One region of the Peribacillus sp. BM1 genome, then DNA from elsewhere that is predicted to be linked to it. Evidence: predicted binding sites of a transcription regulator. Region 1 holds the regulator's gene; the other holds the start of a gene.
The links. Region 1 encodes CtsR, which represses protease genes until heat stress. Its sites were predicted from a motif close to ATGGTCAATAAAGGTCAAACA; they were not measured.

Region 1 (4,432 bases):
GGGGCGGGAGACAGTGTCAGGCGGGCAGTTTGACTGGGGCGGTCGCCTCCTAAAATGTAACGGAGGCGCCCAAAGGTTCCCTCAGAATGGTTGGAAATCATTCGTAGAGTGTAAAGGCACAAGGGAGCTTGACTGCGAGACCTACAAGTCGAGCAGGGACGAAAGTCGGGCTTAGTGATCCGGTGGTTCCGCATGGAAGGGCCATCGCTCAACGGATAAAAGCTACCCCGGGGATAACAGGCTTATCTCCCCCAAGAGTCCACATCGACGGGGAGGTTTGGCACCTCGATGTCGGCTCATCGCATCCTGGGGCTGTAGTCGGTCCCAAGGGTTGGGCTGTTCGCCCATTAAAGCGGTACGCGAGCTGGGTTCAGAACGTCGTGAGACAGTTCGGTCCCTATCCGTCGTGGGCGCAGGAAATTTGAGAGGAGCTGTCCTTAGTACGAGAGGACCGGGATGGACGCACCGCTGGTGTACCAGTTGTTCTGCCAAGAGCATCGCTGGGTAGCTACGTGCGGACGGGATAAATGCTGAAAGCATCTAAGCATGAAGCCCCCCTCAAGATGAGATTTCCCATAGCGTAAGCTAGTAAGATCCCTGAAAGATGATCAGGTTGATAGGTCAGAGGTGGAAGCGTGGCGACATGTGGAGCTGACTGATACTAATCGATCGAGGACTTAACCTTATTGTTCTTGAAAAAAGCAAAAAACCTTCTTATTATCTAGTTTTGAAGGAATGATATTCCTTTATTGTTTGGTGGCGATAGCAAAGAGGTCACACCCGTTCCCATTCCGAACACGGAAGTTAAGCTCTTTAGCGCCGATGGTAGTTGGGGGTTTCCCCCTGTGAGAGTAGGACGTTGCCAAGCAATTTGAGAGGCCAGCTATTTATAGCTGGCCTCTTTTTAATTTAAATGAACCGTTTAAGGCGTTGCTACGAAATCAAAAACTCAGCTATTTATAGTTGAGTTTTTTGATTTCACACATATATACTCAATAAATAGCATTCTTCCTGAAACTAACTATAGGAATTGTGTTTTTTACACACCACTTTTATTGATTAAAGCTTTGCTTGGTATTGAAGGCTAACTCCTTGATTTAAGTTTGAATTTTATAAATTTGTTTAAAGTTTTCTTTTCGAACAAAAATTTAAAATCATGTACAACCTTTCATTATGGTTAAATAAATCACTGAGTACTAAAAAAATTAATTTTCAAGTTAAAATACATAACAAATGGAAATAATGGATTATATAATCAAAAAATAAATGCATCTAGGTTGCAAAAATGGTTTTTCGTTGTATAATGATAGTCAAATATAGTCAAAGTCAGGATGGGGGAGGGCGAGTGAAAAATATATCTGATATTATCGAAGGTTATTTAAAACAAGTTCTCGAGATGAGTCAGAAAGACATTTTAGAAATTAAAAGAAGCGAAGTAGCTGATAAGTTTCAATGTGTACCATCTCAAATAAATTACGTAATTAATACGAGATTTACCATTGAACGAGGCTACTTAGTGGAAAGTAAGCGCGGTGGTGGGGGTTACATTAGAATTATGAAGGTTCAAACACACGACCACGCGGATTTAATAGATCAACTACTGTTGTTAATTGGTTCTAGAGTTTCTCAAACGGCAGCTGAAGATATTATTATACGGCTTGTGAATGAGGATATTATTTCTAATAGAGAGGCGAAAATCATGCTTAGTGTGATTGATCGTTCTGTGATTTATATCGATTTACCTGTACGTGATGAATTAAGGGCAAGCATTTTAAATGCAATGCTAACCACTTTAAAATATAAATAAAGACCCGGCAGAGGTGATAAAATGGTTTGTCAAGAATGTAATCAAAGACCAGCAGCTTTGCATTTCACCAAAATTATTAATGGTGAAAAGAAAGAAATCCATATTTGCGATAAGTGTGCACAAGAAAAAGGTGATTTATTTATGCAAAGTGGTGCAAACGGATTTTCAATAAACAACTTATTGGCCGGTTTACTTAATATAGAACCATTTCTTCAGCAAAAGAAAACGAGTACGTTTCCACATGTTGAAGAGTTAAAGTGTAAGAATTGTCATTTAACGTTTAAAGAATTTGTCCATGTTGGGAAATTTGGATGTGCAACATGTTATGAGGCGTTTAAAGATAGTTTGGATCCTATTTTAAAAAGAGTGCATGGCGGCAATACTGCACATGTTGGGAAAATACCAGAAAGATTAGGCGAGAGCATTCATCTTAGAAAACAAATACAGGATTTAAAAGGCGAACTGAAAGCCCTCATTGATCAAGAAGAATTTGAACAGGCAGCTTTGGTGCGAGATCAAATACGTTTACTTGAAAAAGGTGACGAAGCAGCTGCAGAGGAAAGGGGAAACCAGCTATGACTTTAGATCACTTCGCGCAAAATGCAAAAAGCTCTTGGTGGAATGAAGCTGGTCCTGATGCAGATATTGTTCGAAGCTCCAGAATTAGATTGGCGAGAAACTTCAGGGATTATAAATTCCCAACTATATACAACAAGGAAGAAGCCAACGAAATTATGGAGTTAGTAAAGGAAAAGCTAGAAAAGTCAAATGCCACTGTAGTGGGAAATTTGGAGCTTTTCGAATTAGAGAAGCTTGAACCTCTAGAAAGACAGGTATTGGTTGAAAAACACTTGATCAGTCCTAATTTAGCCGAAGATTCCTTGTACGCTGCTTGTCTGCTATCTGAAGATGAGGAAATTAGTATTATGGTGAATGAAGAAGAGCATATCCGGATTCAATGCATGGTATCTGGTTTGCAGTTAACAGAAGCCTTGGAAGTAGCTAATAAATATGATGATTGGGTGGAGCAGCAGATTGATTATGCGTACGATGAAGAGAGGGGCTATTTAACAAGCTGTCCAACAAATGTAGGAACAGGCTTAAGAGCGTCAGTTATGATGCATCTACCGGGTCTAGTCCTGACTCGTCAAATTAACAAAATTATCCCAGCAATTAACCAATTAGGTCTTGTTGTCAGAGGAATGTATGGGGAGGGCAGTAGTGCAGTAGGTAATATTTTTCAGATATCAAACCAGATTACACTTGGAAAATCAGAGAAAGATATTGTGGAAGACTTGACTAGTGTTGTTCAACAAATCATTGCACAAGAAAGGTCTGCCAGAGAAGCATTAGTTAAAACCTCTCACATACAATTAGAAGATAGAGTATATCGTTCTCTTGGAGTTTTATTGAATGCAAGGATTATTGAATCAATAGAAGCTGCTACATGTATATCAGATGTTAGTTTAGGTATCGATTTAGGGTATATAAAAAATATAGAAAAAAGTGTAATGAATGAATTAATGATTTTAACGCAGCCAGGATTTTTACAAAAGTATGCAGGTGGACCGTTACAACCATATGAAAGAGATGTTCGCCGCGCTTCGTTAATACGTGAACGGTTAGATTCAGCCCAAATTGAAAATTCTTAAGGAGGAATTATCCTATGATGTTTGGACGATTTACTGAGAGAGCTCAAAAAGTATTAGCATTAGCCCAAGAAGAAGCTATTCGTTTGGGACATAATAATATTGGAACCGAACATATTCTTTTAGGTCTCGTTCGTGAAGGAGAAGGTATTGCTGCAAAGGCACTATACGCACTGGGGCTTGGCTCAGATAAAATTCAAAAAGAAGTAGAAAACTTAATTGGCCGCGGTCAAGAGAAGGCTCAAACGATTCATTATACCCCAAGAGCTAAAAAGGTCATTGAGCTTTCTATGGATGAAGCACGAAAACTTGGACATTCTTATGTTGGTACTGAGCATGTTCTGCTAGGGTTAATCCGTGAAGGAGAAGGCGTCGCTGCCCGTGTTCTTAATAATCTTGGAGTAAGTTTGAATAAAGCACGTCAGCAAGTACTACAACTGCTAGGGAGCAATGAGTCTGGTGGTCATCAGGGTGCTGCATCAGCAAATGCCAGTACGCCAACCCTAGATGGTTTAGCCCGTGATTTAACCGCAATTGCACGTGAAGGAAGTCTGGACCCGGTCATTGGCCGCAGTAAAGAAATCCAACGTGTGATCGAAGTGCTAAGTCGTCGTACAAAAAATAACCCAGTCCTAATCGGAGAACCGGGAGTGGGTAAAACAGCAATTGCAGAAGGACTTGCTCAACAAATTATTAATAATGAGGTTCCAGAAATTCTTCGTGACAAGCGCGTTATGACACTTGATATGGGAACTGTAGTAGCTGGCACGAAATACCGCGGTGAGTTTGAAGATCGTCTGAAGAAAGTGATGGATGAAATTCGCCAAGCTGGAAATATCATTTTATTTATTGATGAGTTACACACATTAATTGGTGCTGGTGGAGCAGAGGGAGCGATTGATGCATCCAATATTTTAAAACCTTCATTAGCTCGTGGTGAGTTGCAATGTATTGGAGCAACGACTCTCGATGAATA
Region 2 (4,432 bases), 530 kb from region 1:
CATCCGTATAGATATCGATTTCCCTATAATTGAAGTTAGTATCTTGTTTTATTCGCTCTAGAATCGTCTTTGCCTTATCACATAACGGACAATTGTTTCTTGTGTATAAGATCCATTCATTTTGTATCATGTACTATACATCCTTTTCATTCATATCTTTTCCGTTTTACGGAAGAAGGGGTCCCCAGTTGTTCACGGTATTTCGCTACAGTCCTACGTGAAAGAACGAATCCATGCTCATCTCGAAGAATTTTTGCCAGCTCTTGATCAGAATGTGGTTTTTGTTTATTTTCGAGTTCTATAATTGACTGTAATGCATTTCTCACCTTTGTACCTGATATATCTTCTTGTTCCGTTGATTGCAGAGCTGAGCTAAAGAAAGACCGCATCTCAACCGTTCCAAATGAAGTTTGGACATACTTGCCACGTACCACACGACTAACTGTCGACTCATGGATTTCAAGGCTCTCTGCAATTTCCTTCATTGTCATCGGTTTAAGAAAGCCTAAACCATGAAAAAAATACTCAGGCTGCTTCTCCACGATCTTTTTCATGACTTGTAATATAGTTTCCTTCCGCTGAAGAATTCCTTTAGACAGCCATTGATACTCCTGCCACTTTTCTTGTAAAAAGCGATTTACATTCGGCTCATGATGGTTCTGCATTTTTTGCAAATAAGATTCATTCACATGAAGTTGCAGCGTATTCCCTTCGTACTGACCAACACAAAGCTTGCCATCTTTATATTCAACGACAACATCAGGTACAATATAGCTCGGCTTCTCAGAAGTGAATATGGCGCCAGGACGTGGGTTTAGCGTTTGTATATAATCAAATTCATCTTGAATCTCTTTTAAAGAAACTCCAAGTTCTTTCGTAAGCTCTTTCCACTTTTTATCAACAAACGGCAAAAAGTATGTACGAAGCAGCTTTTCCGCTAATGGTCTTTCGCAAGCTTGACGGACTTGAATCAGCAGGCATTCTTGAAGATTTCTGGCACCAATCCCGTGTGGTTCGAGCTGTTGCAGAATATCCAAGGCTTTAAATACAGCGCTTACAGATAGACCAACCGAAACAGCTTCATTTTCCAAGCTTATCCGCAAGTACCCATTTTCATCCATGTTACGAATAAGATGGATAAACGCTTTCAATTCTATTTTATTTAACACATCCACACCGATTTGGGCAAGCAAATATTTTTCAAGAGAAGGAGCTTCATCACCAATCTGTTCAATCCAATTAGAAGATATCCCTGTATTCTTTACCTGATTTCTCTTATATTGATCTCTTGGTAACTCGTGGGAAACTGCTGATGACTCAATCGTTAATAAAGGATTTTCCAGCCACTTTGTCTCTAAATAGACTAACAATTCTTGCGTCGAAAACTGAAGTAATGCAATTGCCTGGCTTAACTCTTGCGTCATTGTCAATTTCATAACCTGTTGTTGATAGAGTCCCGGCTTCATATCCATATCTCCCTCTCCCTTTACCATTTTACACCATAAATATGCAAGTGAATAGTGAAATGAAATGGAAACGCTTACGAAACAGATATCCTAATACCCCAAGACCATCTCGGCTTTAGAGCGAGGAAGTAACTTGCGGCTAAACCCTATAATTCACTTAAAATCTACTCATTCTATATCTATTCAAAAAAAGAAAAGGTCAGACCGCATACCTACAAAATACAGTATAATACGATATACTGTGTGTAGAATATAAAGTCAGACCCTTATGAGACAGTCTTTTACTAATGACGCCCTCGGCAGGAATCGAACCCACATCTCAAGAACCGGAATCTTACGTGCTATCCGTTGCACCACGAGGGCAGAAATAATTTTTCAACAAATTTTATTATATGCCAGTTTCACATTGTTTGCAAGTGGTAATACGGTTTAAAGTACAGAAATTTGGGTAGTATGGATAACGTGGAAACAGAACTTAACATCCGAGCTCTAGATATCATAATTTGAGCTATAGAAACAGCTTTTTGGTTTTTGTCGAACGAAACATCTTCCTTTCGATTTGTTTTGTTTGACCTTAATTGACCATGAAGTGTATCATACATATATTAAGGATTTACCTATGAGATATAACTTTTACTTAGAGGAGGAAATTAGCATGAATTTAATTCCTACAGTTATTGAACAAACAAGTCGCGGGGAACGTGCATATGATATTTATTCCCGTCTATTAAAAGACAGAATCATCATGCTTGGTAGTGCAATTGACGATAATGTATCAAATTCAATTGTAGCTCAATTATTGTTCTTAGAGGCAGAAAACCCTGATAAAGATATTACATTGTACATTAACAGCCCAGGAGGAAGCATTACCTCTGGAATGGCCATCTATGACACCATGCAATATATCAAACCTCAAGTTTCAACAGTTTGTATCGGAATGGCCGCTTCTATGGGCGCTTTCTTACTAGCAGCTGGTGAAAAAGGCAAACGATTCTCTCTTCCAAACAGTGAAGTGATGATTCACCAACCATTAGGTGGAGCACAAGGTCAGGCAACTGAAATTGAAATTGCCGCAAGACGCATTTTGTTCTTAAAGGACAAATTGAACGAAATTCTTTCCGAACGTACAGGCCAACCAATAGAGGTTGTTCAAAAAGATACGGATCGCGATAACTTCATGACAGCTGAACGAGCATTAGAATACGGATTAATCGACAAAGTCATCACTCGTATAGATGACGTTAAGAAAGCTCTAGATAAATAATTGTACTTAAAAAACGCCGAAGCATTTAGCTCGGCGTTTTTTTAGAAGCTACCTTTATATTGAGTTTTCTAAACCCCAATAAGAGGGTGTCTCATAAGGGTCGACCCTTTAAATTAAATATATACCACCATTTTCAAGAATACAGATACCAATATGTTTGATTACATATACAAAAAGATGCCTAGCACATGTGAATTTGCAGCATGAAAGGATATTCTCCTCTTTACCTGTAAATCGGCCATGTTTCTAAGCACCTTCATCATAACAACTTCAGTAATTTCCGTTGTTTGATTAATCATTCTTTACGCTTCTTGCTCAACAAATTGTTGAAGGGCACAAATGGCTTCTTCTTCATCTCTACCATCCACAATTAGTTGAATGATCGTTCCAGACCCAATTGCAAGACTCATTAACCCCATAATACTTTTGGCATTCACTTTTCTTCCATCTTTTTCAAGGAATACGTCTGATTTAAAACGGTTTGCTTCTTGTACAAATAAGGCAGCTGGCCTTGCTTGAAGACCTGTCTTCAGGCGGACCTCCACTTGCTTCTCAACCATATCTTTTCCTCCTTCTTTATAACTTCTGGGCTACGAGACCTGCTCCGCCTCTCATTTTATCAGCTATTTCATCAATTTTTCGTAAGCGGTGATTAATTCCCGATTTGCTAATATTCCCACCTGAAACCATTTCCCCAAGCTCTTTTAACGTAACATCTTGATAAGCCACTCTAAGTTCCGCAATTTCACGGAGTTTGTCCGGTAAAATACCCAGACCAACCGTTTCCTTAATATATCGTATGTTTTCTACCTGCCTTAAGGAGGCACCAATTGTCTTATTTAAGTTCGCCGTTTCACAGTTCACAAGCCGATTCACGGAATTACGCATATCGCGAACAATCCGGACATCTTCAAACCGCAATAACGCTGAGTGAGCACCAATAATATTCAGGAACTCTGCTATTTTCTCAGCTTCTTTTAAATAGGTGATATACCCTTTTTTTCGTTCAAGGGTCTTCGCCTTGAGACCAAATACATTCATCAACTCACAAAGTGCATCATTATGCTCTTTATAAATGGAGTAAACCTCTAAATGATACGATGATGTTTCCGGATTGTTGACAGAACCCCCCGCTAGAAAAGCACCTCTTAAGTAAGCACGTTTACAGCACTTCTTGGCAATAAGTTCTGGTGCAATACTATGATAAAATTCAAATCCTTTTCCAACGATTTTTAAGTTAGACAGTATTTCCTGCCCTCCAGAAGATAAACGAACAATGTAGACATTGTTTTTCTTCAGCTTCATTTTCTTTCGAACAAGCAATTCCATCTGCACATTATAGTTTTTCTTTAGGAGCGTATAGATTCTTCTGGCAATCGCTGCATTTTCGGTTTGAATATCTACAACAAGTTTTTTATTCGAAAACGAAAGCGATCCATTCATTCTAATTAAAGCGCATAATTCAGCTTTTCCGCAACAATCCTTTTCTTCTAGTGTTGTTAATTCTTTTTTAGTTTCCGAAGCAAAAGACACAGATTCTCACCTCCAATCAGAAAAACTGTCACCGGTCCTTGGCTACAAAATCTAGTTATTTGAACAGACTCTTATTAACCATGAAGAAACAAGACAGGCATAAGGGAAGCAGTCAAGACAATCCTTTTTTAAGAATGTTCGCTTTCTTTAATTTCGTTTAATAACATTT

Region 2: the regulator CtsR is predicted to act here: its motif matches at 2,032-2,052, upstream of clpP (ATP-dependent Clp endopeptidase proteolytic subunit ClpP).

Annotation. Positions count from the first base shown of each region.
Region 1 covers NZ_CM155259.1:1,124,127-1,128,558, forward strand. Annotated here, with positions in the region: rRNA gene AC1MGI_RS05430 (23S ribosomal RNA) at 1-685, shown strand, start outside; rRNA gene rrf (5S ribosomal RNA) at 753-868, shown strand; gene AC1MGI_RS05440 (CtsR family transcriptional regulator) at 1,346-1,807, shown strand; gene mcsA (protein-arginine kinase activator protein McsA) at 1,829-2,386, shown strand; gene mcsB (protein-arginine kinase McsB) at 2,383-3,459, shown strand; gene clpC (ATP-dependent protease ATP-binding subunit ClpC) at 3,474-4,432, shown strand, end outside.
Region 2 covers NZ_CM155259.1:589,403-593,834, forward strand. Annotated here, with positions in the region: gene AC1MGI_RS02945 (glutaredoxin family protein) at 1-130, opposite strand, end outside; gene rpoN (RNA polymerase factor sigma-54) at 147-1,472, opposite strand; tRNA gene AC1MGI_RS02955 (tRNA-Arg) at 1,758-1,829, opposite strand; gene clpP (ATP-dependent Clp endopeptidase proteolytic subunit ClpP) at 2,122-2,730, shown strand; gene AC1MGI_RS02965 (hypothetical protein) at 2,892-3,029, opposite strand; gene AC1MGI_RS02970 (HPr family phosphocarrier protein) at 3,033-3,290, opposite strand; gene whiA (DNA-binding protein WhiA) at 3,307-4,263, opposite strand; gene AC1MGI_RS02980 (gluconeogenesis factor YvcK family protein) at 4,392-4,432, opposite strand, start outside.